Regions from separate parts of the Acetatifactor aquisgranensis genome, predicted to be linked through region 2. Evidence: riboswitches for the same ligand, from Rfam matches in the RefSeq annotation. Region 2 holds a riboswitch; the other holds the start of a gene.
What was found. A riboswitch is a leader RNA that binds a small molecule or an ion and turns the genes downstream of it on or off. The one in region 2 is predicted to bind lysine.
Positions count from the first base shown of each region.

Region 1: it holds a riboswitch for lysine, as region 2 does, so the genes downstream of both, NFS35_RS02030 (Na+/H+ antiporter NhaC family protein) here and dapA (4-hydroxy-tetrahydrodipicolinate synthase) in region 2, are expected to answer to the same signal.

Region 1 is NZ_CALPDH010000002.1:61,926-78,070, forward strand. It holds gene NFS35_RS01990 (hypothetical protein) at 1-419, shown strand, start outside; gene purB (adenylosuccinate lyase) at 505-2,004, shown strand; gene NFS35_RS02000 (amidophosphoribosyltransferase) at 2,112-3,518, shown strand; gene NFS35_RS02005 (lysophospholipid acyltransferase family protein) at 3,789-4,544, shown strand; gene NFS35_RS02010 (phosphoribosylaminoimidazolesuccinocarboxamide synthase) at 4,966-5,841, opposite strand; gene NFS35_RS29575 (sensor histidine kinase) at 6,273-6,422, opposite strand; gene NFS35_RS02015 (hypothetical protein) at 6,366-6,518, shown strand; gene NFS35_RS02020 (hypothetical protein) at 6,748-7,035, opposite strand; gene NFS35_RS02025 (hypothetical protein) at 7,378-8,256, shown strand; lysine riboswitch at 8,384-8,558, shown strand; gene NFS35_RS02030 (Na+/H+ antiporter NhaC family protein) at 8,848-10,437, shown strand; gene NFS35_RS02035 (family 43 glycosylhydrolase) at 10,614-12,497, opposite strand; gene NFS35_RS02040 (family 1 glycosylhydrolase) at 12,610-13,977, opposite strand; gene NFS35_RS02045 (MFS transporter) at 14,188-15,672, shown strand; gene NFS35_RS02050 (helix-turn-helix transcriptional regulator) at 15,684-16,145, opposite strand, start outside.
Region 2 is NZ_CALPDH010000012.1:114,699-130,843, forward strand. It holds gene NFS35_RS12125 (hypothetical protein) at 1-265, opposite strand, end outside; gene NFS35_RS12130 (hypothetical protein) at 460-1,167, shown strand; gene NFS35_RS12135 (ATP-binding cassette domain-containing protein) at 1,161-1,796, shown strand; gene NFS35_RS12140 (hypothetical protein) at 1,969-2,271, shown strand; partial or broken gene NFS35_RS29685 (SpoIVB peptidase S55 domain-containing protein) at 2,380-2,445, shown strand; gene NFS35_RS12150 (peptidoglycan recognition protein family protein) at 2,745-3,308, shown strand; gene NFS35_RS12155 (glycoside hydrolase family 31 protein) at 3,372-5,378, shown strand; gene typA (translational GTPase TypA) at 5,714-7,546, opposite strand; gene NFS35_RS12165 (single-stranded DNA-binding protein) at 7,929-8,570, shown strand; gene NFS35_RS12170 (cob(I)yrinic acid a,c-diamide adenosyltransferase) at 8,667-9,170, shown strand; lysine riboswitch at 9,265-9,441, shown strand; gene dapA (4-hydroxy-tetrahydrodipicolinate synthase) at 9,528-10,412, shown strand; gene dapB (4-hydroxy-tetrahydrodipicolinate reductase) at 10,568-11,332, shown strand; gene NFS35_RS12185 (fructose-1,6-bisphosphatase) at 11,388-13,337, shown strand; gene NFS35_RS12190 (hypothetical protein) at 13,418-13,954, opposite strand; gene hisA (phosphoribosylformimino-5-aminoimidazole carboxamide ribotide isomerase) at 14,167-14,946, shown strand; gene NFS35_RS12200 (murein hydrolase activator EnvC family protein) at 15,106-15,846, shown strand; gene NFS35_RS12205 (bactofilin family protein) at 15,868-16,145, shown strand, end outside.

The DNA.
Region 1 (16,145 bases), on a different contig from region 2:
GCACGAACAGCGCGGCGGCGCTGGGGCGGCTTTGGAAGCAGTATCAGAGGGAGAAGGATGAAAGGCGGGAATTCGCGGCAGCAGAGGGAAAGGCGGAGCATTACCGCAGGCAGCTTTTGAATAAGCTGTCCCATTACCGGATTGCCACGCCCGGCAGATGGGTGGATAAGGCGGCGGCCCTGCTGGACAAGCGCGAGATGGTCGAGATGCGCCATGAGCTGATTCAGCGCAGGCAGGCGCTGCGCAAGCAGATGGACTACAACAATAATGTCGCTGAGACTGCCAGACAGGAAATCATAGACGTGGCAGACAAGTATCCTGCCTATGCCGCCGAAATCATGGAGATGGTGGCGCAGTACAGAGGAATGGAGGAAGGAGGCTCTGTGGAAGAGGGGAATTCCGGGGATTCTGCGTATTGACTTCTGGTCTTTTGTAAGATATGATAAATGCGTCGGAAAAATCATTTATCATTTTCACCATAGAAAAAGGAGATTGTAGATGAATATGGAAGAGATACATTCCATGGAAGAAATACATTCCAGAGAAGAGAGGCAATCCATGGACAGATATGTAAGCCCTCTGTCTGAGCGCTACGCCAGCAGGGAAATGCAGTATATTTTTTCTCCGGACATGAAGTTCAGCACATGGAGGCGGCTCTGGATCGCGCTTGCGGAGACAGAGAAAGAGCTTGGCTTAAGCCAGGACGGAAAGCCCGTCATTACGGATGAGCAGATTGCGGAGATGAAGGCCCATGTGGATGATATCAATTACGACGTGGCAAAGGCCAGGGAGCGGGAAGTCCGCCATGATGTCATGAGCCATGTGTACGCATACGGACAGCAGTGCCCTAAGGCGGCGGGCATCATCCATCTGGGAGCCACCTCCTGCTATGTAGGAGACAATACGGACATCATCGTGATGACGGAAGGATTGAAGCTTTTAAAGAAAAAGCTGGTGAATGTCATCGCTGAGCTGGCTGATTTTGCAGAAAATTATAAGGCGCAGCCCACGCTGGCCTTTACCCATTTCCAGCCTGCCCAGCCTACCACGGTGGGAAAGCGGGCCACACTTTGGCTCCAGGAGTTCTATCTGGATCTGGAGGATCTGAATTATGTGCTGGACAATATGAAGCTGCTGGGCTCCAAGGGAACCACCGGGACACAGGCGTCTTTCCTGGAACTGTTTGGCGGCGACCAGGAGACCATCGACAAAATCGATCCTATGATTGCGGAGAAGATGGGCTTTAAAAAGTGTTTCCCTGTGTCCGGCCAGACCTATTCCAGAAAGGTGGACACCAGGGTGGCAAATGTGCTGGCAGGCATCGCGGCCTCCGCTCACAAGATGAGCAATGATATCCGCCTGCTCCAGCATCTGAAAGAGGTGGAGGAGCCCTTTGAGAAGAGCCAGATCGGATCCTCTGCCATGGCTTATAAGAGAAATCCCATGAGATGCGAGAGAATCGCGTCCCTGTCCAGATATGTGATGATTGACGCGCTGAATCCGGCGATTACCTCCGCCACCCAGTGGTTCGAGAGGACGCTGGACGATTCTGCCAACAAGAGGCTGTCCATTCCGGAGGGCTTTCTTGCGGTGGACGGCATCCTGGATTTGTGCCTGAACGTGGTGGACGGGCTGGTGGTGTATCCGAAAGTCATTGAGAAGCATCTGATGAGTGAGCTGCCCTTTATGGCTACGGAGAATATCATGATGGATGCCGTGAAGCTGGGCGGGAACCGCCAGGAGCTCCATGAGCGCATCCGGGAGCTTTCCATGGAAGCCGGGAAGAATGTGAAGGCAGAGGGCAAGGAGAACAATCTGCTGGAGCTGATCGCGGCGGATTCCGCATTTTCCATGACATTGGAGGAACTGCAGGAGTCCATGGATCCCGCAAAATATGTGGGGCGCTCCAAGGAACAGGTGGAGGCGTTCCTATCGGATGTGGTCCGCCCGGTTCTGGAGGAGAATAAGGAGCTGCTGGGCATGAAAGCCGAGGTCAAAGTGTGAAAAGATTTGCTAAGCGTCCGCCAGAGGCGGCAGGAAAGCAAAGATGGAGTTGAGTTCGCGGGTTTTAGGGATTCTGCGGAACGAGAATATTATTCAGGAGGCATGGAATGGGAGGTTTTTTTGGTGTCGCATCCAAGGAGGATTGCGTCTTTGACTTGTATTTCGGAACGGATTATCATTCCCATCTGGGTACCAGAAGGGCAGGAATGGTAGTCTATGGGAAAGACAAAGGATTCGACAGGGCCATACATAATATAGAAAACGCTCCTTTTCGGACAAAGTTCGACAAGGATTTCAATGAGATGCGGGGAAACATCGGCATCGGCAGCATCTCGGATTTCGAGCCCCAGCCATTGATGGTGCGCTCTCACCATGGCACATACGCCATTGCTACGGTAGGCAGGATCAACAATGCGGCGAAGCTGACAGAGGAGCTGCTTTCCAAGGGTCATGCCCATTTTCTGGAGATGAGCGGCGGGGATTTGAACGCCACGGAACTGGTGGCTTACCTGGTGGATCAGAAGGACAATCTGGTGGAGGGCATCCGGTATGCCCAGGAGTCCATCGAGGGATCCATGACCCTGCTGATCATGACGCCCAAGGGGATATATGCCGCCAGGGATCTGCACGGCAGGACGCCGGTGTCCGTGGGGAAGAAAGAGGGCGCATGGTGTGTTTCTTTTGAAAGCTTTGCCTATCTGAACCTGGGATATGAGTTCCAGAGGGAACTGGGGCCCGGGGAAATCGCAGTGGTCACCCCTGAGGGCGTCCACACACTGATGCAGCCTGGCAAGGAGATGAAAATCTGCACCTTTTTATGGGTATACTATGGATATCCTACCTCCTCCTATGAGGGAATCAGCGTGGAGAAGATGCGGTATAACTGCGGCGCGCTGCTGGCGGAACGGGATGATGTGAAGCCGGACATCGTGGCAGGGGTGCCGGATTCCGGTACGGCTCATGCCATCGGCTATGCCAACAAATCGGGGATACCTTTCTCCAGGCCTTTCGTGAAATATACGCCTACCTGGCCCAGATCCTTCATGCCCGCCGTACAGACCCAGCGGAATCTGATAGCCAAGATGAAGCTGATTCCCGTGAAAGATCTGATAGAGGGGAAGAGCCTGCTGATGATTGACGATTCCATCGTCAGGGGGACGCAGATGCGGGAGACCACGGAGTTCCTCTACCACAGCGGCGCAAAGGAAGTCCATATCCGGCCTGCGTGCCCGCCGCTTATGTACGGCTGCAAATATCTGAATTTTTCCAGGTCAAAGTCGGAGATGGATTTGATAGCCAGAAGAGTCCTGAAAGAGATGGAGCAGGAAGGGCGCGAGATTGATTTGAAGGCATATGTGGATCCCGATACAGCGGAGTACAAGGAGATGGTGGAGCGAATCGGAAAGCAGCTGAATTTCACCAGCCTGCGCTACCACAGACTGGACGACATGATTGCGTCCGTGGGGATTGACAGGGAGAAGCTCTGTACCTATTGCTGGGACGGCAGAGAATAGCGTGAGAAGAAGTTCTAGGCGGCCAAAGGACGCCCGCCAAGAACTTCTAGGCTCGCTTGAGCGAATGAATTCGCTCGCGGCCGTCTCACGCGGAAGAATGCCTGGAGGGCGAGCATTCTTCCAGGTTGTGGGGGTTCCAGGGTGTGATTTTTTCCAGGGGGTTAGGGGCTTCTGGAGTATGTTTTTTCTGGGGGATGTTTGGGTGTTGGTGGTTTGTGGGTTATAGGTGGAATTTAGGGGAAGAAGTTTTTTGAGTCTGGGGTGTTTGATGTGATCAGGATATGTTATGTGGTGGTGGTCTCTTTGCCGTTTGTGGTTTATTATATTTGCAAGGCGCATTATATTGAGCGGCATGGGGAGCGTTATTCGGAGGAGGAGCGCTATAAGATGGCGCGGAAGTGCATTCGCATCATGATGCGCAATGGGAGGATAGAGACGGAGAGCTTCGGGCAGGAGCTTTTGCCTGAGGAGGGCGGCTATGTCATGTATTCCAACCATCAGGGTAAGTATGACACGCTGGGAATCATGAGTTCTCACCCGAAACCCTGTACCATTGTTATAGATGCCTACCGCTCCAGGCTCCCTATCACGGATTCTTTCATTGATTTGGTGCAGGGCAGCAGGCTGGACAAGACCGATATGAAATCCCAACTTAAGACCATCCTGCAGATTGCCGATGAAGTGAAAAGCGGAAGACGCTATATCGTGTTTCCTGAGGGCGGCTATGACCACAACAAGAATGAGCTGCAGGACTTTATGGCCGGTTCCTTTAAGTGCGCCACCAAGGCAAAAGCTCCGATTGTTCCGGTGGCCATCATTGATTCCTATAAGCCTTTCGGAGTGAATTCCCTGCGCAGGGTGAAGACACAGGTACATTTCCTGACGCCTATCTACTATGAGGAATACGGCAGGATGAAAACGGGCGAGATAGCCGAGATGGTGAAAGGGAGGATTGCCGCGGTCATCGACAGGCAGCTGAACCGGCAGGGAGAGATGTGCGATGCTTCTGTGATGCATTGTAAATGATTTTGTGTAAGGTCGTACTTAAATGCGCAATACTTTTATTGGACACTCCTTTATCATAATTAATTTTGTCGTCATGATTGGAATGCAGTTAAAAGACTCCCCATGCCGGGTGCTTGGCGAAGGCGTGCAATATCAGTGGCATGAAAATGAGGATAAAATAGTGATTCCGGATGTCTCTGTAAATTGTAATATCAGAGCCGGAAAAATGTGTCATTGACGGGAATTCCACGGATGATTATGGAAGTCATCTCAGACTCCACGGAAAAATATGACCGAAAGCAAAGGAACTCTGCAGTTTGTCATGTTTCTGAATCTGAAGACAGATTTTGATGAACTGTTTGATATTTGACGGAAAAAGGACTGCCGCCCGGAGAGAATACCAGTTTGGCAGTCCTTTTTGGTGCTCAAATATACGAGAAAATTATAACGGTTTCCCGGTCAGCATCTCATATGCCTGGAGATATTTGTCGATGGTCTTCCGGACCACATCTTCGGGCAGGATCCAGTCGTTGCCGGGATTGGCTTTCAGCCAGTCCCGGGCGAACTGTTTGTCGAAGGAGGGCTGGCCGTGGCCGGGCTCATATTCATCCGCAGGCCAGAAGCGGGAACTGTCCGGGGTCAGCATCTCGTCTCCCAGGACGATGTTGCCCTCTTCGTCCAGGCCGAACTCGAACTTCGTGTCGGCGATGATGATGCCGCAGCCCAGTGCGTACTCCGCGCACTTTTTATACAGCGCGATGGTGTAGTCCCGGAGCTTTTCGGCATATTCCTGTCCCTTTCCAGGGAAGCGCTTCTCCAGGTAATCCACGCTCTGCTCAAAGGAGATATTCTCGTCATGGTCGCCGATTTCCGCCTTGGTGGAGGGAGTATAGATAGGCTCGGGCAGCTTGTCCGACTCCTTTAAGCCCTCCGGCAGACGGATGCCGCAGACGGTGCCGTCCTTCTGGTAGCTGGCCCAGCCGCTTCCGGTGATGTAGCCTCGTACGATGCATTCCACGGGAATCATCTCCAGCTTCCGGCAGAGCATGCTGTTGCCGTCGAACCTTTCCTGCCGGAAGAACTCGGGCATGTCCTTTACATCCACGGAAATCATGTGGTTGGGCAGGATGTCCTTTGTCATGTCGAACCAGAAACGGGACATCTGGGTCAGCACAGCGCCCTTTTTGTCCACCTTGTTGCCCAGGATTACGTCAAAACAGCTGATGCGGTCTGTTGCCACCATAATCAGGCTGTCGCCGTTGTCATAGATTTCGCGTACCTTGCCCTCTTTGACGGGCTTACATTCTTGATTGGTCATGTTCCTTTTGCCTCCTTTGCCTGTTCTAAGTCTTTTTGTCAATCGTCAGTTCTTAGCCTGACGTTTTTATGCTCTTAAGTTTAGCACATATGCCCGGAAAGCACAATAACGCAGAAGGAGAATCCGGCAAAAGAATTCATCCGCCGGTTGAGGAGGATGGAGCCTGCCGTGTCAGGCCGGGAATCGGGGAGGCTGTGAGGGTCAAGCTGCCCTCCAGTGGCCTGCGGGGCTCCAGCCCGTGGAATATTGCATTTTCCACCGGGGCTGCAGAAGGAATCGTGGCATCTGAAAATCTTCTATGCCATCGTCCATGTGGAGCCGGAAACGGAAACAGCCCGGCAAGAGCAAGTCTATGATCTGCAGATATTTCTCGATGCAGCAGAACTCATTTCTGACGGACGTCATGCTGTCCCCATTGATGTTGTAGCGCATCATGTAGGAGAGGGCGGTGACGGCGGTGCAGATTTCCGCAGTCTTTTTTGGTAAGCCATGCCCTGGATGGCGCTCAGTGTATTGTAGAGGAAATGGGGACTGATCTGGGGCTGGAGGGCCAGGAGCTGTGCCTGGTTCTGGAGAATCATGTGCTGGTCGGATTCGGCTCCGGCCAGGGACTGGCAGGCAGCATCATATTCCTGGAATTTAATACCTTGTTGCATTATTGCACACTGCGGATATAATTTAATATCTTACATTACAATGATTTATCCATATATAAACAAGTAAAATTGTTAATCGGAATATCTCTCAAGAACTGCACTAAAAAAATGAATATACCAATTAAAGTACCAATCTGCCATTTTTTGAATGCAGTCGAGAGGCAGCATCTGCGAGCGGAGGTACCCGAAATAAGCCCCGCCGGAACCGGACTGTGGGAGAACTATTCTTTTATCTATTCAAACGGCCAGCTTAAGGCAAAGCTGATGGTAAGAAAGGGATAAATCCCTTGTCTTCCCTGGAACTGATTTTTTTATTTGCAGCCAGCATCATGGGATGCTCCGTGATGCCGTAGACCAGGACAAGGCAGATGTCCTTTCCGGAAGCCGTGACCTGCACTTTTACATGGGAAAGATAGGCATCATGGTTTTTGCCTTTATAATAAAGCGGCATTTTGATCTTGCCCTTGTTGGAAATTTTATTAGAAAAAGTTAAAATTTCCCGTTTCAAAGTGTAGGTATTTGATGTAAAATGAGCCATAAGGAATCCTCCTCTTTTTGTTTAGTGGATAATTGTTGTGGTGACATTATTTTAATCAAAAAGGAAGAAGATTCCTTATATTTTTGGTATTTTCAAAAAATTGTGTATAGTGATGCAGACAGAATTGGGTTCTGCCAACAAAACTACGGAAACTCAAGGTAAGATATGATTGAAAAATCTTCTGCTTTATGATAGGATAAAGCCAGAGCAGATTTCTTCATTCCAGTTTTTCTGTAATCGATTCCATTCTTCATACAGATCGGAAAATTCCTGCTTCAATTTCAGCACGACCGGCGGGAGTTTTCAGAGGCTCCCACACAACTGAACAAGGGAGGCGGCAACATGGCGGAAAAAGACGTTACAGAGAAAATTCTCATGTCCTATGCCGATGTGTTCGCGGATTGCATCAACACATTGATATACCACGGCGAAAGGCAGCTGGATCCGGACGACACACAGCCTGCGCCTACGGAAAGCTTCTATAAGGGCGAAAAGGCGCACAACCAATTCTGTGATATCAGCAGGTATCTCACAGAGAAAGGGAGGATTGTCCTCCAGTATATTATTGAGAATGAGACGGAACTGGAGGAACGGCAGATTCTGCGGACGATATCTTATCAGGGCGGCTCCTATAGACAGCAGCTGGAGAGCGGCATCCCTGTATATGGGGTGATTGCGATTGTGATTTCCTGGACGGGGAAAACCAGCCGCATTCCCCGGAGCCTTCACGCGCTGCTTTTGAGAAACGGGGTGCCGCCGGAGAAGCTGAAGCAGATAGACGATAATAAGTTGACGGTTTACCATATGAATGACCTGCCGTTGGAAATCAGGAGCCGCTTCACCAGTGATTTGGGATTCGTGGCGGATTATCTCAACGAGGGGAACTTCGAGAGACGCAGGGGACAGGACATCGTCCATCTGGAGGCATTGTGCGATATGATGGAGGCGATTACCGGGGACATCAGATTTACGGAACAGGCAAATGAACTTTTGGCGAAAAAGAAAGGAAAGAAGATTATGATGTGTGAATACATCGATCAACTGGAGGCGCGTGGAGAAGCGAGGGGAGAAATGAACGGAGAGGCAAAACTGGCCTCTTTGCTGGAGCGGTTGTATGACCTTGGGAGGAGAGAAGACGCGGAACGTGCGGTGCGGGACATGGAAACCAGGGCAAGGCTGTACCGGGAATTCTCCGTTCCGGGCTATAGATATGAGCAATGAACTTTACCGACAGGCCTTAGAGAGCCTTAGCTTCAGACCGGCGATGGCCACATCCCAAGGACGGCAGTTTTTTGCTTTTTTCGTAAAAATAATTGACAAATATCTGATTATCATCTATGATTACACCTAGCATGATAGAGGCGCGGAAGACAAGAGTACGTTCCCTGACAGCCCGGGCAGCGGGAGGGGACGGAAAGGGGATTCCGCCGAGATGAAAAGGGCTGTGCCGGCCTTTCTCATCGGGCTGTGGGAGAATATCTCACAGACTGTCGTCCTTTCCGGGACGGAGCGCTGTTATGACTCCTTGAGCTTGTTTGCGAAGTCATGGCAGAGAGTCATGGCTTTTTCGATTTATGGCAATGGAATGTCCCATACAGCCCTGCATGCGGCCTGCCCGGCGGGTGCCGCAGGGCATTTAGCCTATGGCGGAGGAGGCGGCACAGGGATTCCATGTCTTACAGGGGGATGTTTTCCAAAGGGCTACCCTCGGATTCAGAAAGCGTGTGGGAGAAAGGGGCCGTTTCGGCAGCGCCGGTGCCCCGCGCGGCACAGACAGGAGAGGAGAAAGGTATGGACAAGAGAAAAGGGAACATGGTCAGAGGAATCCTGCTGGCGGTCATCCTGGTGGCTGCATTCGCGGCGCCGCTGCTGGCAGGGAACGGTGAGAGCGCCGCGGAGGGCGGCGGATTTTACGGCACGGTCTGGGCGCTGCTGCCGCCGGTAATCGCCATCGGGCTGGCGCTGATTACCAAGGAGGTGTATTCCTCGCTGTTTGTGGGGATTCTCATGGGCGGGCTGCTCTATTCCGCCTATTCTTTCGAGGGCACGGTGCTCCATGTGTTCCAGGACGGAATCGTGAGCGTGCTCTCCGACGGGTACAATATCGGCATCCTGGTATTCCTGGTGATTCTGGGAGCCATGGTGTCCCTGATGAACAAGGCCGGAGGCTCTGCCGCTTTCGGGCGCTGGGCGGCGCAGCATATCAAGACCCGGGTGGGAGCCCAGCTTGCCACCGTGGCGCTGGGGGTGCTGATTTTCATTGATGATTATTTCAACTGCCTGACGGTGGGCTCCGTGATGCGTCCTGTGACGGATAAGCACAAGATTCCCAGGGCGAAGCTGGCATACCTGATCGATGCCACAGCGGCGCCGATATGCATCATTGCGCCTATTTCCTCCTGGGCCGCGGCTGTAGCCAGCTACGTGGAGGACGGCAACGGCCTGACATTGTTCATCCGGGCCATTCCCTTTAACTTTTACGCCATCCTCACCCTTGTGATGATGATAGGCATGGCCTTGATGAAGCTGGAGTTCGGGCCCATGGCGAAATATGAGGAGGCGGCACGCTCCAAAGGGGATCTGTTCCACGGAAAGAATCCTTACGCAGGCATGGCCGCTGACAAAGAGGAGAAGAAAGGAATCGTGCCGGATCTGGTGCTCCCAATTGCGGTGCTCATCGTCTGCTGTGTCATCGGCATGATTTATTCCGGCGGTTACTTTGAGGGGGCTTCTTTTGTGGAGGCATTTTCCAATTCTGACGCGTCCATAGGCCTGATGCTGGGCTCTGTGTTCGCGCTGGCCTTTGCGATATTGTATTATTGCCTGCGGGGAACCATGACTTTCCGGGAGACCATGGACTGCATCCCCGAGGGTTTCCGGGCCATGGTGCCTGCGATTCTGATTCTGACCTTTGCCTGGTCCTTAAAGGCCATGACGGATTCCCTGGGAGCGGGAGAGTTCGTGGCAGAAGTGGTGAAAGGCTCTGCCGGAGCGTTCCAGGCTTTCCTGCCGGCGGTGGTGTTCCTGATCGGCTGTTTCCTGGCTTTTGCCACCGGCACCAGCTGGGGCACTTTCGGAATTCTGATTCCTATCACTTTAAGCGTCTTCCCCCTGACGAACCCTCTGGGCGTGGTGTGTGTCTCCGCCTGTATGGCTGGCGCCGTCTGCGGCGATCACTGCTCGCCCATATCGGATACCACGATTATGGCTTCCGCGGGGGCACAGTGTGACCATGTGGATCATGTGTCCACGCAATTGCCTTACGCGGTCATAGCGGCGGCCGTGAGCTTTGTGGCGTATCTCATCGCGGGCTTTGTGCCTAACGCGCTGATTGTGCTTCCGGTGGCCATCGTACTGATGGTGGGGACGCTGATTGGCATCCGGATGGTTGCGCGGAAGTAAGGATTCCGAAGCAAGGATTCCATAAAAGCGGAAAGAGAGGCTCTGCCAACGGACAGCGGGATTCCGGGGCAGGGCCTTTTCGCTTTTTATCAGGATGATAGATTCCAGGCGGGCAGAGCCGGATTTTCCGGTTCTGCCCGATGTTCGTCAAGATATAGTGCTGAAACGTCCATAGTTTACAGGGCGGCGTCCACAGGGAAGACTTTTCCCTCGGTGATGCCGCTTTCATTAAAGGCATCGATGCGGACATAGTACTGCTTCACGTTTGACATCAGAGCGCGTATCTCCACCTGATTTTTGCCGAACACCCGGTAGTTGTGGTAGAGCTTCTCGGGCGTATGCCCCCAGAGTACCTCATAGCCCATGGCGGGCTTATTCCAGGAAGCAATCTCATTGTAAGAGGAAACCTCTTTCCATGTGACTTTCATGGACATGCCGTCCAGGCGGGTCGCTTCTACGTCAGTCACTGGGGCGGGAGCGTTGCCGCAGCCTCTGCCGAATGCCCGCAGGCCGCTGATGCAGGCCGGTTTGTGGTAGGCTGTATCGATTATGGTAAGGCGTATATATGTTGCCGGGATGCCGTCCTCCCAGACTACCAGGTTGTGGGGCAGGTCTGTGTCAGTATTCCGCCAGTCTCCCAACTTGAACCAGCGCTCGCCGTCCGTGCTGGTCTCCAAAAACCACCTTGTGGCAAAGGAGCGCTCCTCGATGTAGCGGCCCCGGCCCGGGTCACCTGTAAGTTGGGCTCCCTCGGGCAGCCTGTCCGCCAGTTCCACGTCGTCCGCGAAATTGATCTGCACCGCATGCACCCTGCAGCACAGGCCCAAGTCCACCAGGAGCCAGGGGGCTTCATCCTCCCCGGCGGCTTTCCACCAGGTCTGGACATTTTCGTCCACCGCGTGGGAGGCGTCCTTTTCCTGACATTCGCAGCTGCTGGCGGAGGCTGTCTTCCCATAGCTTAGAAGCATCCACTCCGGGGCCGCCCAGGGATCCTGCCTGTGGCCTGTGACGGCCTGGGGCCAGTCGCCGTAGCGTTGATTGCAGAACAGTTCGCCGTCCGCGTCAAAGCCCGCGGGCCAGATGCCGATGCGACGCTCGAAATCGTGGTTCATGGAGATGCGCATGGTGCTGGCATGCCACCAGTTGCCCAATTTGTCCTCCATGGTGGAGCCATGGCCCGCGCCGGGCAGGAAACCGCCGGGAGAGTAGGAGTAGGGATTGTTAGGGCAGGCTGTAAAAGGCCCTAAAGGGCTGTCCCCCACACAGACGCCGTCGCAGTAGATATTGTACTGGGTGCCGGGGGCGGCGTACTGCAGATAATATCTGCTGTCATGTTTTGTCATCCACGGGCCCTCGATATAGGGATTGTCGGAGAGGGCGGCCTGGAGCATGGGACGGTAGCTCTCCGGGGTGGCCTGGATGGCGGGGGTGACATCCGTCACATCCTCGGGGCGGCACCCCATGGCCTTTGCCATCTGTTCTTTGAGAATCTGCATAATGTAGCTGCCGCTGGGGTCATAGTGATGGTTCTCGCCGGTGCGCTCGTAGCCGTATTCATTCTTGTGGTTCTCGATCAGCGCTACAGGTTCCCCTATGCGCTCCATGGTCTCGGGGTTCAGCTCCACGCCCCAGATGGGGGTCATGTTGCTGCAGCCCCAGTAGAAGTAGAGCCGTCCGTCATCGTCCGGGAAGAGATTGGGATCCCAGAAGTCGAAAGTGCCGGGAATCCGCTCAAACACGCCGCTTTCGGGGTCTTTCGTGCGGTAGAAATCGCAGATTTCACCCCTGCGGCTGGCGGAAAAGTACATCCAGTCCCCCAGGACCCGCACATCGGGGGCATAGTCGTACAGGGGCACGCCTTTCAGGGGACACTGCTGCCAGTGCACCATGTCCTCGCTGACCAGGAATCCTCTGGTCATGCTGGGGAACAGGTAATATTTTCCCCGGAACAGTATCATGGAGGGGTCGGCGGCCTCCCGGTTCAGGGAGAAGCCGTTCTCCTTTTGGTTGAACTGATACTGATAAGTAAAGTTGATCGGATTGCAGAAATATTGTTTCATTTGAGTTTACCTCCATAGAGTATCGGTGACCGGGAGCTTCTCATGATTAAGCCGGATATGGGACGGATGCCTGCCGCCTGACAGGAGAACCGGCCTTGACATAGTCCGGCAGTCAGCCGCGGAAACTGCCAAGGTAACCCAGGCTTTCCTTGGGATGCCGGGTCTGTGTGGTTCTGTCCACGGCTATCAGGCCGAAAGTCATGGAAAAGCCTTTCTGCCATTCAAAATTGTCCAGCAGGCTCCAGTAGAAGTAGCCTTTCATGGGGAGTCCCTCTTCCAGGCAGGACTTCACGCCGGCCAGGGCGGTCTCGATGAATGCGACGCGCCGGCTGTCGTCTGCTGTGGCGATGCCGTTCTCTGTCACAATCAGATCCCCTTTGAAATCCTCCGCCACCCGGCGGATGACGTTTGCTAAAGCCTGCGGATAAAATTCATAGTCCATCTGGGTCAGCTCTGCGCCCTCCGGAACAGGCAGGGAGCCGGAGGCATCTATACGGGTACGCGTATAGTTCTGTACGCCCAGGAAATCATCCCCCTGGATGGCAGGCAGATAGTGGGTGAATTCATCCGCCCATTCTTTCGCGGCATTCTCCTCGCCGCCGGGGAGGGCCTGGATGTCGTGAAGGCTTAAGGTCAGGCCTACCCGGATATGGGGCGCCAGCTCCCGGATGACGGCTCTGGCCGCCTTGTGGGCCTCCATGACCAGCTCGTCGCCGTGAGGCGTCCGGGGACTGGTGAAGCACTCCGTCCTGGTTACGCCGAAGAGTTCCATGCGCTCTGCCTCCGCGGCCTTTTGGTTGGCCATCATCTTTTCCAGATTCAGGCCCATCTGCACCGTGCCGTCCTGAGCAGCCTTTTCGCCGCTGTCCGTTGCGGCGGGTGACTTGCTGGCATCCGGAGAGGCTTTTCCGCTATCGCCGCCCTGCGCTGAGCCTGCGGCCTGCATCTTCGCCATCATCTGCTGCATATACCGCTTGGCGATGGCCGCCACCTGTATTCCCATATTCGCCTCATTGATGGTGCAGACATACTTCAGCTCGCTCCCCAGCCGCTCTATCACATAGCGGGTATAGCGGGCAAAATATTCCGGGGTCTCATCGGATTCCCAGCCGCCTTTGGAAATCAGCCATTTGGGGCTGGTGAAGTGCAGCAGGGTGACGATAGGCTCTATACCGTTGTCGCGGCAGGTGCGGATGACGTCCCGGTAATGGGAAATCTCCGCCTCGTCGAATTTGCCCTCTTCCGGCTCGACGCGGGCCCATTCGATGGAAAAACGGTAAGCGTTCAGCCCGGCCCGCGACATCAGCCGGATGTCTTCGCCGTAGCGGTTGTAATGGTCCACTGCCTCGCCGCTGGGCTCCAAAAAGTCCGTATGTACCATATGCTCCTGGACCCAATAGTCGCTGTGGATATTGTTCCCCTCCACCTGATGGGCCGCGGTGGCTGCGCCGATGAGAAAATCTTTTTCAAATGTCATAATACCAGACCTCCTTTCTTTTCATGAAAATATTATGTCATAAAAGACAGCCGCAGGATGGCCAAAAAATAGCGAACAGGGATAAAAATTTGTCCTCATACAGAACATACGCTAATTTTTGTACAATAGTACTGATTTTTATATTTCCGATAGCAGAAAAGCAGGCTATAATGATGTCACTGAACACGGATTCCAAAGAAAGGAGACAACATTATGTCCAAAAAACCTACTGCCAGCGAACTTGACGGCGTCCAATACCGCAAGGCAAAGCTCTGGCAAATCATCCTCTACGCCTGCAACGGACTGGTAGGCATGAGCGTCTACTCCCTGATTAATCTGGCAAGCTACAGCGCCAGCATCGGCTATGGAGTCACCACCATCGCCATCGGCTACATCCTGACCTGTACCCGCATCCTGGACGGGGTGACGGATCCTCTGCTGGCCTTTGTCTATGACAGGGTCAACACAAGGTTCGGAAAGCTGCGCGTCCTGCTGATTGCGGGATATCTGGTTGAGGCTTTGGGCCTGCTGTGCATGTTCGTCCTGTTCTCCAGCAAGGGCTTCGGCTGGATCGCTTTCACTCTGTTTTACATCGTGTATGTCATCGGCTATACCATCACCAACATGACGGCCCAGACAATCCCCGCCATCATGTCCAATGACCCCAGGCAGCGCCCCACAATCGGCGTCTGGACCACCGCTTTCAATTACCTGGTGCCCATGATAATGATGATGGTGCTGAATATGGTGCTGCTGCCCAGGTTCGGCGGGGAGTACAACCAGTCGTTTCTGTCCGCCGCCTGTATGGTCTGCCTTGTGATGGCGGCTCTGGGCACGGTTCTGGTCTGCATCGGCGTCACGGAGTTCGACAGGCCGGAATACTTCGCCGGACTGAAAAAGAAAGAGCCGCTGAAGCTGAAAGACATGGCGGAAGTGCTGGCCCACAACCGTCCCCTGCAATGCTACATAGCCTCCAACGCTTCGGACAAGATTGCCCAGCAGACGGCCAGCCAGGCTGTCATCACCACGCTGCTGTTCGGCATCGTCATAGGGAACATGGGGATTTCCACCCTGCTCACGGTCATCAGCATGATTCCCTCCATCCTGTTCGCGGCAGTGGGGGCGAAATACGCCGGGAAGCACGGCAGCCGGAAAGCCATTGTCACATGGACCTGGATCAGCATGGGCATTTCCCTGATTACCCTTGGATTCTTTATTATCATTGACACCAGCCAGATTGCGGTCATGATGAGCCCGGCCATGATTCTCTATGTGCTGCTGACGCTGGCCCAGAACGGGTCCAATATGTGCATCACCACGGCCAATACCTCCTTTATGGCGGACACCATCGACTATGAGCTGGACCGCAGCGGCAGATATGTGCCCGCGGTGGTGACCGGCACCTACAGCCTGATCGACAAGATCATTACCGCTTTCAGCGCCACGGTTGCCGCCGGTGCGGTGGCCATATTGGGCTATACCACCACCATGCCCCAGCCCGGGGAGACCTGCACCAGCGCCATTTTCTGGGTGACCATGGCAGTCAAGTTCGGCCTGCCCGTCTTTGGATGGATCTGTACGCTGGTGGCCATGCGCTTCTGCGGACTGGACAAAGAGGAGATGGTGAATGTACAGAAGCGGATTGCCGAGAAGAAAGAACAGGCCCGCCATCAGGTCATCATGGAAAATTTGCAGTAGGGAAAAGGGAATCACTTCTGTGTTCTGCCTGCCCTTTCCCGAAATTCTATGGGGGTGCAGCCCTCGATTTCGGAAAAGACCTGGCTGAAGTAATTCCGGCTGCTGAAGCAGAGGCGTTCGGACAGCTCCCGGACGGAGATGTTTGTGCCCCGCAGCAGAACCTTGGCATGAGCGATTTTGGCGTTCTTCACATAGTCATTGACGGTGAAACCGGTTTCCTCCCGGAATTTGCGGGTGAGATAATATTCCGTGTAGCCTGCCAGCTCCGCAAGGTCCCTGGCGCGGATTTTTTCCTCCAGATGGGTCTCGATGTAGTCCCGGCACTGGGCGATGGGGGCTGACAGATTCTTCCGCTGACGGACTCTGTATACCCTCCTTACAAAATCGTCGTACATGAGCGAGGGGATGGCGCGGATTTCATCGTAGGTGCGGGCATCCTCCGCGGACTGGATGTAGGAATCCCCCAAAGAATA
Region 2 (16,145 bases):
TTTTATCATTGGCGATTTCCACTTGTATCTCTGCCTGTATAGTATTATCTATACCGCTATGCTTTTTTATCATTAAGACAAAGACATTCGCCGGCCAGGAACTGTTTGCAAGCTTTTTCTTTTTGTCAATACGGTATATTTTGCTCGGATTGCTTGTCCAGTATATAATATATTCTATTATGTATGCATTTCCGAAGCTCCAGCAAAAAGGAGGAAGCATCTGCCTTTTCCCCTTTCTTCTTTTTTTTGCATTCACAGCTCCCATGGAGTTCCTGTCAGCAAAAGGAGATTATATTCCTGTTTTAGACTTCTCGGCTGGCAAAAATTATTCCTTTATTGTTGATGATATCGTACTGTGGGATTCTATCATTTTTTACAATATTCATTTGATAGGGTACCTGATATTTTATATCTGGCTGACGATAGATTGCTTGTCTAAAAAATGGGAGTTTTTAGAAAATGAAAGTGTTTCCACTCTTTAAAATAATTGCGAAAGAATTTAAAAAGGATATCTTTATTTCAATTTTCCTTTTGGTTTTAGCAGACTTTATCTATGTAAATTTTACCGGAGTCCACCTTAACAGGGAAAGTGGCCTTATACTTTGGCAGGGCGGAAACGATACCTATTTATTCAATCTGAGCACTGTTATATTAAAGATTTTAAATATCTCGATAGTTTTTATCACTGTAGGCAAAATCATAGATAAACTATCAAGCGATATAATGGTATATATTTTAGCCAGAATAACCAATTATAATAAATTGATATGCGCGTATACCATAGTCGTAATCATGTTAGGGGAATCAGGTCTTACCATCTCCCACATTATATATTATTGTTTTGTTGGATTTTATTTTGAGCAGGCCACGGCATGCCTTTTATACTTACTAATGGATGCTTTAGGATTTTGTGGAATGATAATCATATACATAATATTGAGCAATTGCTATTTAGTAGAAAACAGCTACCTATATATTATTGCTATTTATATATTGAACACAGTTTTACCAGTACCAATTTTACTTGCAATGTCAACAGTGAGATTTTTAATTCTCAAAAGCCAAATTCCAATAATACTGCTTTTACTGTTAGTCGCAGGCATGGATTTCATTCTAATATTTTTGTATTATAAGCTAATCAAGAGAAGGAGGATAAATGTATGTTAAGAACAAAAAATTTATCAAAAAGATTTAAGGGGAATGTAGTTTTAAATAATGTCAATTTAGAATTGCATTTTGGCAATATTTATGGATTTATAGGCGCCAATGGTTCAGGGAAATCCGTATTTTTCAAAACCATCTGCGGATTCCTGAAAGCCGATAGAGGCACTATAACTATAGACGACAGGGTAATCGGAAAGGACATTGATTTTTTACCGGATTTAGGCGTTCTCATAGAAAAACCTGGATTTATAGAAAACTATACACAATTTGAGAATTTAAGATACCTGGCACAGATAAACAAAATAATTGACGACAACGATATAATAGCCGCATTAAAAGTAGTCGGATTGAATCCTGACAATAAGGAAAAAGTAAAAAACTTTTCATTAGGCATGCGCCAAAGGCTTGCCATTGCTCAGGCAATTATGGAAGACCAAAAAATCATTATTTTAGATGAGCCATTTAACGGCTTAGATAAGCAAGGTGTAGCACGGATAAAACGATTGCTCTTAAAATTAAAATCTCCAGACAGGCTTATATTGCTCACAAGCCATATTTCGGGTGATATCGAGGAACTCTCGGATTACATTTTTGAGTTTAGCGCAGGTAAAATCGTTCCTATGTCTCTATAGAAAGATAAGCTGGAGGAATAGGCTTTCCATCAACAGCAAGCCGTGTTATAATAGCAGTGCATGTTTCGACCGTGCACTGCATTGTTATATATCCCTGAGGGAAGCCCTTCCCGCCTGCTGGACGGAGTATTTTACCCTGGCCTGTTACATGGTCTCTGCAGGAGATCCGCTGATGTACTGCGAGGACTGGCTGAAGGACACGGAATCCTATCTGGTTGGCTCCCTGTCATCCCAGCGTATCAGCGAACTGCTGCTTTCCCTGCCGGCACAGGGAAGAGAGGCATTCTACGGCAGCTGGTATGCCGCCCGTAATGACGTGGAATACCTGGCACTCGACATCACGTCCGAGTCCTCTTATTCAGAACTGATCGAGGATGCGGAATGGGGCTGCAACCGCGACCATGAGCAGCTCCCTCAGGCCAACCTCTGCATGATGGTCGGCGAAACCAGCAGGCTGCCCGTCAATAACAAATAAAGAAGTCCAGAATCTGCTGAATGTGAAGGATTCCCGTGCATTGAAGGTTTTAAAGGAAATGGTCGAGGCCGGAATACTGAAAAAAGAAGGGAAATTGAGGGGAAGCTATTAAGCGGGAGCCCAATCATACAGAATGGGAAGTTCATCGGGGCCGTGACTCATGTGCTGGTGTAGGATTCACGGAAAGGGTATGGGATTTTTATTGTCTGTATAATGGGGTTAAAACCCTCGCCTTAAGGTTGGGATGCGCTCCCTTTAGGCTGCTTTTGCAGCTCACCGAACCCACCGGCTTTAGCCGGTAGTGTTTCAGTGAGAATATGCTGGCGCATTAGGCGGGATAGCATAGAAAGGAGCGCAATAGAGAGTATCTTCATCGTTGGCTCCTTTCTTTTTTCCCAAATAGGTTCTGAAAGCCCCATGAAATAAGGGCTGAAGATTCCGAGAAGTTATCATCACTACGAGGAGGGATGAATATGGACATCATTCAAAAAACGAGCACCGTAAATACCACCGAGGCGAAAGGGAGAGAAATCCGGTATATTGTCGTGCATTATACGGCCGGAGTCTGCTCCAAGGCCGGAGCGGCTGCGGATGTGGCGGACTGGTTCGCCCATGGTCCCAGGGAAGCGTCGGCGGATTTCATCGTGGACGACGAGACCACGGTTCAGTATAATCCGGATCCGGCCAACCGCTATTGCTGGTCTGTGGGAGGCAAACATTACGGCAACAAAGGGGGAGCCCTGTACGAAGTAGCCCGGAATGCCAATTCCATCAGCGTAGAAATCTGCTCCACGAACAGCACAGGCCAAATGCAGGAACACAATGACTCAGGCTGGAGCTACACGGACGCGGTACTTGAGCGTGCGGCTGAACTGATTCGGCATCTGATGAAAGAATATGACGTGGATATCGACCATGTGATCCGCCATTACGACGTCAATGGAAAGCCATGCCCCGGTATCATCGGATGGAACGCCGAGACAGGGGACGAAAGCAAGTGGGAGGCATTCAGGAAAAAGCTGCAAGTGGAGGCATGACGGACTTCCCAGACAGACAAAAGCTGCTTGAGCAAGGAGAAAACGATTAAGGAGAGAATACATATGCTGCACTATTTTGAAGAACAAAACAAAAGCCTGGTCTTCCGGGAGAACGGAGAGACCGTGATGGTGACGCCCTGGGGGGCGGACAGCCTGCGGGTGAGGGCCACGTTCCTCGGGGACATCCTGGAGGGCAGCGCGGCTCTCCTGGAGACGGAAAATGCGGAAAGCGAAGTCCGAATAGAAATCGGAGAGCATACAGCCTCCATCGTAAACGGCGGCATCCGGGCGGAACTGAAAGTGGCGGACTGGGGAAAGGCCCTGCAGATGACCTTTTACAATCGAAAAGGTGAAATCCTGCTGCAGGAGATTCCAAACGGCGGCGCGCTGCAGAAGAAAGCCAGGCACTTCAAGTCCCTGCCCGGCGGCGGATATCGCCTGAAGGCTTCCTTTGTGTCCAATCCCGGGGAGAAAATCTACGGCTGCGGGCAGTACCAGCAGGAAGTCATGGACCTGAAAGGATGCAGCTTAGAGCTTGCCCACAGGAACTCCCAGGCCAGCGTCCCGTTCTATGTCTCCAGCCTGGGCTACGGTTTCCTCTGGCACAATGCCGCCATAGGCGAGGTGCATTTCGGCAGCAACACCACGGAATGGACGGCGGAGGAGACCCTGCAGCTGGACTACTGGATTACGGCAGGGGAGACCCCGGCGAAGATTCTGGAGTCGTATACCCGGGTGACCGGCAGGGCGCCCATGATGCCGGAATACGGCCTGGGGTTCTGGCAGTGTAAGCTTCGGTATTACAACCAGGAACAGGTAATCCGGATTGCCAGGGAGTACAAAAAGCGGGGCATACCCCTGGATGTGCTGGTCATCGACTATTATCACTGGCCCAGATGCGGCGACTGGCGCTTTGACGAGGAATATTTCCCGGACCCCGAGGCCATGATCAGGGAAGTCCAGGATATGGGCATCCGGCTGATGGTGTCCGTCTGGCCCCAGGTGGACTGGCGCAGCGAGAACTATGAGGAGATGAAGCAGCAGGGGCTGCTGGTCAAGAGCAATTCCGGCATTGATGTACAGATGGTATTCCACGGCAACAATGTGTTCCTGGATGCCACCAACCCAAGGACAAGGGCCTATGTGTGGGACAAGTGCAGGAAGAATTACTGGGATTACGGAATCAGCGCTTTCTGGCTGGATGAGGCGGAGCCGGAGTTCGGCACCTATGATTACGGCGATTATCGGTATCATGCAGGCCCGGTGGCCCGGGTGGGCAATCTCTACCCAAGGGAGTACGCGAGGCTTTTCTATGAGGGACAGCGCGAGGCGGGGCAGAAGGACATCGTGAACCTGATTCGCTGTGCGTGGGCGGGAAGCCAGAGGTACGGCGCTTTGGTCTGGTCCGGGGACATTATGTCCAATTATGAGGACTTCCGGAAGCAGATATGTGCGGGAATTCATATGGGAATCAGCGGAATCCCGTGGTGGACCACGGACATCGGAGGGTTTCACGGCGGAAATATCCATGACGAGGGCTTTCAGGAGCTGCTGGTCAGATGGTTCCAGTTCGGCGCTTTCTGCCCGGTGATGCGCCTCCACGGATGCCGCCAGCCGGCGGAATCAATCGTCAACCGGGCAGGGGAAGTGCGGGAATGGACCGGGGCGGAGAATGAAATCTGGAGCTATGGGCAGGAGAATTATGAAATCATGGTCAAGTTCATCCGCATCCGGGAGATGATGCGGGACTATATCCGCGGCCTGATGCGGGAAGCCCATGAGACCGGAAGTCCTGTCATGCGGGCCATGTTCTACGAGTTCCCGGAGGATGAGAACTGCTGGGACATCCGGGATGCTTATATGTTCGGTCCTGACATCCTGGTGGCCCCCATATGTCATGAAAAGGCCAGGAAGCGCAGCGTCTATCTGCCGTCAGGGACCTTTTTCCTCCACGCCGGCACAGGGGAGCGCTATGAGGGCGGGAAATGGTATGAGGTAGAGGCGGCCCTTGACACCCTGCCTGTTTTCCTGAGAGAGGGCAGACAGGAATATCTGGCAGGGCAGATTTAGGGATTTTCAGGATTTTTTGCGGGGACAGATTTTTTCTGTCCCCCTTTTTCTCTTTTGTATGGCAGATTTATATGACAGATTTGTAGGAAATGCTTGACTTTGGAGAGAACTTTTGGTAAAGTAGATTTATCCGCAGAGGGCGGGTATCAATACATCTGAAATATCTTGATATCTATAGTAGGTTTGGCATCAGTTTTATCAAAAATGTCCCGATTGGAACGAGATTAAAAATAATTTCTGAGAGAATGCTTTATTTTTGCATGGGAAAAAGAAAAGTCCCCGGTGTCAAATCGGGAACTTTTCGGATATACCTTATCGACTGCGGCGTAACATGATTATTTCCGCAGAGCCGCCCTCTTGCGCAGGGTGGGATCTAAGATCTTCTTGCGGATTCGCAGGTGGGCAGGCGTGACCTCCAGAAGCTCATCCGTGTCGATGAAGTCCAGGCACTGCTCCATGGACAGGATTCTGGGCGGCACCAGGCGCAGGGCTTCGTCGGAGCCGGATGCACGGGTGTTGGTCAGCTGCTTCTTCTTACATACGTTGACTTCGATGTCCTCGCTCCTGCCGGTCTGTCCTACCACCATGCCGGCATAGACTTTCTCGCCGGCGCCGATGAAGAGGGTGCCCCGTTCCTGGGCGTTGAACAGGCCGTAGGTGATGGATTCCCCCGCTTCAAAGGCAATCAGGGAGCCCAGCTTTCTGTACTGGATATCCCCCTTGTAGGGAGCGTAGCCGTCGAAGACCGTGTTCAGGATGCCGTTTCCCTTGGTGTCCGTGAGGAATTCCCCCCGGTAGCCGATCAGGCCCCTGGCGGGGATGGAGAACTCCAGGCGGGTGTAGGTGCCGCCGGAGATGCTGCCCATGTTGCGCAGCTCCCCTTTGCGCTGGCCCAGCTTTTCGATGACGGCCCCGGCGAACTCGTTGGGCACATCGATATAGGCCAGCTCCATGGGCTCTGTGCGCTTGCCGTTTTCATCTGTATGGTAGAGGACCTCCGCCTTGCTGACGGCGAATTCATAGCCCTCTCTGCGCATGTTCTCTATCAGCACAGACAGATGGAGCTCGCCCCGGCCCGATACCTTGAAGCACTCGGTAGTGTCCGTCTCCTCCACCCGCAGGGACACGTCCGTGTTCAGTTCCCGGAACAGCCTGTCGCGGATGTGGCGGCTGGTGACGTATTTTCCCTCCAGGCCTGCCAGGGGAGAGTCGTTTACCATGAACTGCATGGCGATGGTGGGCTCGCTGATTTTCTGGAAAGGGATGGGCGCTATGGCCTCCGGTGAGCAGAGGGTGTCCCCGATATGGATGTCCGCGATGCCGGAGATGGCCACGATGGAGCCGATGCCGGCTTCTTTAACGTCCACCTTGCCCAGGCCGTCGAACTCGTAGAGCTTGCTGACCTTGACCTTGCTCTGCTTGCCGGGGTCATGGTGGTTGCAGATGACCACTTCCTGGTTCACGCGGATCAGGCCGTTGTCCACCTTGCCGATGCCGATCCGGCCTACATATTCATTGTAGTCGATTGTGCTGATCAGCACCTGGGTTCCGGCCTCGGGATCGCCTTCGGGGGCCGGGATATAGTTTACGATGGTCTCGAACAGGGGTTCCATGCTGGCGCCGCTTCCGTCGGAATCCATGGAGGCGATGCCGGTTTTTGCGGAGGCATAGACAAAGGGGCAGTCCAGCTGGGCGTCGTCCGCGTCCAGCTCCAGGAACAGTTCCAGCACCTCGTCCACCACCTCGTCGGGCCTGGCCTCGGGGCGGTCGATTTTATTGATGCAGACGATGACGGGGAGCTTCAGTTCCAGGGCCTTGCGGAGCACGAACTTCGTCTGGGGCATGGGGCCCTCAAATGCGTCAACCACCAGGATGACGCCGTCCACCATCTTCAGCACCCGCTCCACCTCGCCGCCGAAATCGGCGTGTCCAGGGGTGTCCACGATATTGATTTTGGTGCCCTTGTACATGACGGCTGTATTCTTGGACAGAATGGTGATTCCACGCTCCCTTTCGATATCGTTGGAGTCCATGACGCGTTCCGTTATGTCCTGTCCTTCACGGAACACGCCGCTTTGCTTCAACAGCTCGTCCACCAGAGTGGTCTTGCCATGGTCTACATGGGCTATAATGGCAACGTTCCTTACATCTTCTCTTTTTTGTCTCATGATTTACCTCATTTCTGCGCCCCGCGCGTGAGGGCGGTTTCGGCGGCAGTCCCTTAAAATCCGGGGAGTGTCAGGATTTGTCTATCCTTGCCGATGGCTTTTTTCAACATATTTTCAAACTGTTACAGTATAGCACTATTTGCCTCAGGGCGCAAGGATTATTGGGGATGCGGAGCAGGATTATCGATTTTGAATAGATAAAAAAATGGAAAACAATATGGATTTGCAAAAAATGACGAAGTATGCGATGAGAAATTGTACTAAAACGGCAATTTCTATTGTATAAATAGTAATATCCAACCGTTCGGATAGTTATCCAGAAAGATTATCCTTTGCGGAGGTGTTACCGGAAAAAGTCTTAGAACAAGAAGGGAGAACGAAAATGACAGATAAGGTAATTGAAAACAACCAGGTGACGGTTATGGGGGAGATATCCAGTCCTTTTACCTATAGCCATGAAATCTTCGGGGAGGGCTTCTACATGATGGACGTGCGGTGCAAGAGACTCAGCGAAAGCTTTGACACCATTCCCATCATGGTATCTGAGAGGCTGATGGACGTGACTGTGGATTATACGGGAGAACTGATATGCGTGAACGGGCAGTTCCGCTCCTACAACCGTCATGAGGAGCGCAAGAACAGGCTCGTGCTCTCCGTGTTCGCAAGAGAGGTGAGCTTTGTGGACGAGATGGAGGAAAGCTCTAAGACGAATCAGATATTCCTGGACGGCTACATCTGCAAGGAGCCCATTTACAGGAAGACTCCCCTTGGGAGAGAAATCGCGGATCTGCTGCTTGCGGTGAACCGTCCCTATGGAAAGTCCGATTACATACCATGCATCTGCTGGGGCAGGAATGCCCGCTATGCCAATAATTTCAAGGTAGGAGAGCGCTGTGCCGTGTGGGGGCGGATACAGAGCAGGGAATATATGAAAAAGCTGGATGAGGAGAATGTGGAGAGAAGAGTGGCCTTTGAGGTATCTGTCAGCAAACTGGAACTGATTGAGGACGGTGAACTGGGATAATACGGGGCCGATTGCAAATGATTTGCCAAAATCAGGAAAGTGTGGTATGCTAGAACCATCCGAAATATTGCCTTTGCAAAGAAAATGAGGTGTGGTATGGCAAAAGGATTGGTTTATATATACGCTGGCGGCGGAAAGGGGAAGTCCCCGGCGGCTCTTGGCAGGGCCCTGCAGGCCGCGATGGAGGGGGAAAGCGTGGTCATCCTCCAGTTCCTGAAAGGAAATGGCATGAAATCACAGGATTTCCTGCGCAGGATGGAACCGGAGATAAAGCTGTTCTGTTTCGAGAAATCCGATGAGAGTTACGAGAATCTCTCGGAGGAGAAGAAGCAGGAAGAGATTGCCAATATCAAAAATGAGATGAACTTCGCCAAAAAGGTGCTGGCCACCAGGGAGTGCGATTTGCTGATACTGGACGAGGTGCTCCGGCTGGTGGAGAAGAAAATCGTGTCCGTGGAGGATTTGAAAGCGCTGCTGGAATGCAGGGGAGATACGGATATCATCCTGACAGGCAAAAAGGCGGGGGAGGATATCTGCGCCCTGGCAGATGAGATTTCCCGGATCGAGACCTGGACGCCGGAAGCGAAAGTCAGGGCTTGACAATAAATCCATTGACAGCATCTCTATATGATGTTATGATTTATGACAACAGGAGACTGGAGAAGCCGGTTTTCTGGTGTATAAAAAATAAATGTAAGAAGATAGAGGTTGCGTTTTTCAAGAGTACTTTTTCGGATGCGGCAGGCGCAGAGGAAGAAAAGGGAAAGGGGAACACGCCGAAAGAGGGGATGATCTGCTCATTGACTCTTGGGCATGCAGTTAAGAGCTGCATGACTGTCATCTGTTCATGAGATGGTGCGCTATCGGTACATATCCTATTGGATTCATTCGCCGGCGCTTTTGTGTCGGCGATTGTTTCATTACAATAGAGGAATGAAAAATGATGGAGGAGAAAAGATGTCTATTTTTAAGGGCTCGGGTGTGGCTATTGTTACGCCCATGACAGACAAAGGTGAAGTGAATTATGAACAGTTTGCGAAGCTGCTGGAATTTCAGATTGCAAAGGGGACGGATGCCATCATAGTCTGCGGGACCACAGGCGAGTCGTCCACTTTGACCCATGAGGAGCATCTGGAGGTCATCCGTTACTGTGCGGAAGTGGTGGCGGGACGCATCCCGGTGGTGGCCGGCACTGGTTCCAACTGCACGGATACGGCTATCTATCTGTCTAAGGAGGCGGAGAAGTCCGGAGTGGACGGACTACTGCTGGTGAGCCCTTATTACAACAAGGCTACCCAGAACGGTCTGTACGCGCATTTCAAGGCGGTGGCGGATTCGGTGAAGCTTCCTGTCCTGCTCTACAATGTGCCCAGCAGGACCAGCTGCAATATCGCACCGGAGACGATTCTGCGACTGTGCACCGATGTGGAGAACATCGTGGGCGTCAAGGAAGCCAGCGGCGATATCAGCCAGATAGCCCGTCTGGCGGCCATCTCCGGCGGCAAGATAGACATCTACTCCGGAAATGACAACCAGATCGTTCCTGTCATGTCCCTGGGCGGCATCGGCGTGATTTCTGTCCTGGCGAACGTAGCGCCTGCCCAGACCCATGAAATCTGTCAGAAATATCTGGACGGCGACGCGAAGGAAAGCTGCAGGCTGCAGCTGGAGGCCATGGAACTGTGCGATGCGCTGTTCTGTGAGGTGAACCCGATTCCGGTAAAGAAAGCGCTCAGCCTGATGGGCATAATAGACGGCGCGCTGCGCATGCCTTTGAGCGAGATGGAGCCCGCGAATACAGAGCGTCTGGAAAAGGCAATGCGGGCATACGGGATACTGTAATCCTGAATTAGACTGGGCTGCTTCGTCGGGCTTATTTCCGACGCGGGAGCCCTTTTGACGCATTTAGGAACAATGGTGGAACGGCATCTGCAGGGCATGACATTGAGAAGGCGGATGCGGTACTGATATGATTGCCATGAACAGGAGGAAGGCTTATGATAAGAATTATCATGCACGGCTGCAATGGAAAAATGGGACAGGTCATCAGGGGACTTCTGGAGGCGGACGGGGATGCGAAGCTGGTAGCAGGCATCGATGTGTTCGACGACGGAAAGAGCCCGTACCCGGTTTTTACGGATATCAGGGAGTGTGATGTGGAGGCCGACTGTCTGGTAGATTTCTCTACGGCCGGGGCTGTGGACAGGATGCTGGACTATTGTGTGGAGAAGAAGCTCCCCTGTGTGCTCTGCACCACAGGCCTCGGTGAGGAGCAGCTGAAGAAAGCGGACCAGGCGGCAAAGGCTATCGCCTTGCTTCGGTCTGCCAATATGTCCCTGGGGATAAACCTGCTTTTGAAGCTTTTGAAGAATGCGGCAGGAGTGCTGGCTCCCGCTGGTTTCGACATGGAAATCGTGGAAAAGCATCATAACCTGAAAGTGGACGCGCCCAGCGGGACTGCCATCGCTCTTGCGGATGCCATCAATGAGGAGTTAGATGGGACTTACTCCTATACTTACGACAGGAGCGTAAGGCGGGAGAGGCGCCCGGAGAAAGAGATCGGCATCAGCGCGGTCAGAGGCGGCACCATCGTGGGGGATCATGATGTCATTTTTGCCGGCCCGGACGAAGTCATCACCTTTTCCCACAGGGCCTACTCCAAGGCCGTCTTTGGCAAGGGAGCTGTCCAGGCCGCGAAATTCCTGGCCGGAAAGCCTGCGGGCAGATACGATATGAGCGATGTGATCGAGGCGGCGCTGTAAGGAGCTTATCGGTGCGGGAATAGGTCCGCGCACTTGGGGAGATGAGGGAGCATACATGAAGGAGAAAGACAATCAGGTCTTGAAAGTTCTGGCAAAGCAGTACAGGAGCGTTGCAGAAGCTTCTACGGAGATCATCAATCTGCAGTCGATCATGAACCTGCCCAAGGGGACGGAGCATTTCCTGACGGATATCCACGGAGAATACGAGCAGTTCAACCATGTGCTGAGAAACGGCTCCGGCTCCGTGCGCAAGAAAATCGATGAAGAATTCGGCAACACTATCAGCAGCAAGGATAAGAAGAGCCTGGCCACATTGATTTACTACCCGGAGGAAAAGCTGGAAATCGTCAAAAAGGAAGAGGATAATCTGGAGGACTGGTACAAAATTTCCCTCCACAGGCTGGTGCAGATCATCAAGAGGGTGTCTTCAAAATATACCCGCTCAAAGGTACGCAAGGCGCTGCCGAAAGATTTCGCCTATGTCATTGAAGAGCTGATTACGGAAAAAGAAGAGATTCACGACAAAGAGGCATACTACAACGAAATCATCCACACCATCATCAGAATCGGGCGGGCTCCTCAGTTCATCATAGCATTGAGCCAGCTGATACAGCGCCTGGTCATAGACCATCTTCACATCGTGGGGGACATCTATGACAGAGGCCCCGGACCCCATGTCATCATGGACATTCTGTGCGGCTACCATTCCGTGGACGTACAGTGGGGGAACCACGATGTGTCATGGATGGGGGCGGCCAGCGGACACATGGCCTGCATCGCCAACGTGATCCGGATAGCGGCCCGCTATGGAAACCTGGATACATTGGAGGACGGCTATGGCATCAACTTGCTGCCTCTGGCCACTTTCGCCATGGATGCCTATGAGAATACGGACTGCAGCGTGTTCGTCATCCGGACGGGCAAGAACCGCAACGGAAAGGCACTGGACGTGGACATCAGGATGCACAAGGCCATAGCCATCCTGCAGTTCAAGCTGGAGGGACAGCTGCTAGGGCGCCATCCGGAGTTTGGCATGGAGGACCGAATGCTGCTGAACAGAATCGATTACGAAAGGGGAACCATCCGCATCGGCGGAAAGGAATATGCCATGCGGGACATGGACTTTCCCACCATAGACCCCGGTGCCCCCTTTGCCCTGACGGAAGAGGAGGAGCAGGTCATGAAAGGGCTGCAGCAGGCTTTCATGAACTGCGAGAAGCTGCAGCGCCATGTGCGCTTTCTCTATTCCAAGGGAGGCCTGTACAAAATCTACAACGGCAACCTCCTCTACCATGGCTGCATGCCCATGGAGGAGGACGGAAGCTTTGCCAGCGTGGAGATTTACGGAAAACAGTACAGCGGTAAAGCCTTGTATGATATTCTGGAATATTATGCCAGGAGAGGGTATTATGCCAAGGACGAGGCAGAGCGCGCCGCCGGACAGGATATGATGTGGTATATCTGGGCCGGAAAAGGTTCGCCTGTGTTCGGCAAGGATAAAATGGCTACTTTTGAACGATATTTCATAGAGGAAAAGGAGACCCATGCGGAGCGCAAGAACAGTTATTATACCCTGCTGGAAAAGGAAGAGACCGTGGACCGAATCCTGAAGGAATTCGGCCTGCGGGACAGGGAGGCCCACATCGTCAACGGCCATGTGCCCGTGGAGCAGATACATGGGGAGTCCCCCATCAAATGCGGCGGCAGGCTGCTGATCATCGACGGAGGTTTTTCCAAAGCTTATCAGAAAAAGACCGGCATAGCCGGATATACGCTGGTATGTAATTCCAGGGGGATGCAGCTGGTGGCCCACGAGCCTTTTGAGTCTTCTTATGCGGCCATCGTGAATGAGTCCGATCTGTTTTCCCATTCCATCGATGTGGAGACTTATGTCCACAGAAAAATGGTGGCGGATACGGATGTTGGAGAGGAAATCAGGGAACAGATTTATTATCTGGAGGAGCTGCTGGAGGCGTATCGGGATGGGGCGATCAGGGAAGAATAAGTAAGCGCTAAAGGCATTCTCAGGCGCATGCCCTGACGCAGATTCTGTCTGCGCAATCGGCAGACGCCTGAGACAATTGCTTATCTTACAGCGCCTCTGGTAGTGCCGGCACCGTTCGTGGTACTGCCTGCGGTGCCGTTTCCTGCGCCGGTACCGTTCGTGGTGCTGCCTGCGGTGCCGTTTCCGCCGGAAGTGGTGCCGCTGCCGTTTGTGGAATTGTTGTCGTTGCCGGTGAGGTCATCCGTGATATTGTCGATGCCGTCAGTGACATCATCCACCGCGTCGTCGATGACATCGCCCGCGTCGTCCAGCAGGGAATCGTCGTTTCCGTTTGTGGCGCCGCCGGTGTTATTGCCATTGCTGTCCGAGCCGTTGGTATTGCTTCCGTTGGTATTATTTCCGTTGGAATTGCTGCCGTTCGTGTTGCTGTCCGAGCCGTCTGTGCTGCTGCCGGCAGCGCTGGAGCCGGAACCCTGTGTGCTGGTCCCGGCCATGCTGTCAGAGCTGTTGCCTTTTTTGTCATTGTTGGTGCAGGCGGTAGCCATGCACACATAGGCCAGCACCAGCCCTAATGCCAAAAGCTTTTTGGCTCCTGCAAAATTCTTTCCTTTTTTCATAGTTTCCTCCATTCTGATACGTGAATATGGAAGTGTCTGCAATTTTCCGACAATTCCTATTGGTAGATAGAAAATACATCAGACTTGTTCCGCGCAGAATCTGCCAGTGGAATCCCGCGCGGGACAGCTGATATGCACTAGTATGTGACTTCTGATTGATTTTATACAGCAAAAAATAAATTAGGAATAAATTGGGAAAGGTAAATTTTAGAATGGAATTCAGACCATGCATAGATATCCATAACGGCAGCGTCAAGCAGATTGTAGGCGGGAGCCTGCGGGATGCCGGGGACGCGGCCAAGGAGAACTTTGTGGCAGAGCGGGGGGCGGCGTATTACGCGGAGCTTTACCGGGATGCCGGACTCAGGGGCGGGCATGTGATATTGCTGAACGCAAAAGACAGCGGCCAATATGCCGCTACGAAGAACCAGGCGCTGCAGGCGCTGGCGGCCTATCCGGGCGGCCTGCAGGCGGGAGGCGGCATCACCCCGGAAAACGCGGCGGATTTCCTGAAGGCAGGCGCCTCCCATGTCATAGTCACCTCTTATGTGTTCCGGGACGGACAGATTGATTACGACAGGCTGGAGCGTATGAGGGATGCAGTGGGAAGTAAAAGGCTGGTGCTGGACTTAAGCTGCAGAAAAAAGAAAGAAGACTATTATGTAGTCACAGACAGATGGCAGAAGATGACGGAGGAGAAGGTGGAGGAGGCGCTGCTGGAGCGGCTCTCGGGATACTGTGACGAGTTCCTGATACACGCCGTGGACGTGGAGGGGAAATCCCGGGGAATCGAGGAGGAACTGGCCCTTTTTTTAGGCAACTGGGGGGGAAATGCCATGACCTACGCGGGCGGCGTGCACAGCTATGAGGATCTGGAGCTGCTGAAAAAGCTGGGAAAGAACCGCCTGAACGTCACGATCGGGAGCGCGTTGGATTTGTTCGGCGGTACGCTTTCCTGGAAAAAAGTGTCGGAAATGTGCAAGAAAGATTGAGATGATTGTGGAAAATGCGCGCAAAAAAGCCTTTATTTATGTTTTTATGCATAAAATAGGTTTTTTTGTTTGTGAGAATATAACAAAAAGCTGCCGTTATCGTTGAAGTGTTTCTCTGTTTATGGTAAAATACTAAAAGGTTATTTGGAGGTGACTTTTATGGTACGTAAGGGACATAAGCGCAAGAATAACCATGTGGTGATTGTTACATCCGATGCAACGGACAGCAAAGTGAGACAGTTTCGGGTCCGACCCTGGATTCTGCAGACAGTTATCCTGGTTCAGTGCGTGATTATCGGCGCGCTGATCGGATTCTTTTTGTATGAGAGGGATGTGTGGGCCGGTGAGCTTCAACAGACGGAATCGGAGAACGAGGCGATTGCGGCTCTGGAGCAGGAAAAAGCCGAGCTGGAGGGACAGATAGCCGATCTGAACGGTGAGATAGATGACCTGAATGTAAAGATAGGGATTCTCAGTGAGACCGTGACCCAGAAGACGCAGACGGAGACCCAACTGTCCGAGCAACTGGAGAAACAGACCATGCCTACGGAATTTCCGCTGACGGGAAAGGCCAGCATGGAGGAAACTGCAGAGGAGAATGGCAATCCTATCTGTATCTTTACGGCTTCCGAGGGTTCTATGGTGGTGGCCGCTGCCAGCGGTTCTGTCATCGTAGTCAATGAAGATCCCGAGTATGGGAACAATGTATGGGTGGATCACGGCAATGGCTATACCACGATTTACAGAAGCGCGGGAGAAGTAAAGGTAAAGCAGGGAGAAACAGTCACACAGGGAGCTACTTTGTTCGTGATTACGGGCGAGGGAGGCAAGCTGGGGTATCAGGTGACACGGGATGGTGCGTATATCAGTCCCATGGAAATACTGGAAATCAGCGGCTGATGAAAAGCGGAGGAAGGGAAAATGAGGAAAAGCGAGACACAGATTTCAACCATTATCGGAATGAACGCGGTATGCGACGGCGATTTTAAGGCCGAGGGAGCCATCCGGATCGATGGCACAGTGAATGGCAACGTGACGGTGACCGATACCGTGATCGTGGGGGTTTCGGGCTGCATCAATGGCGATATCAATTCGCAGAAGGTCATCATCGGCGGAGAGGTGTACGGCAATCTGAATGTGCCGGAGAAAGTGGAACTCACATCCACGGCCAGAGTCATCGGCGATATTACCACAAACGG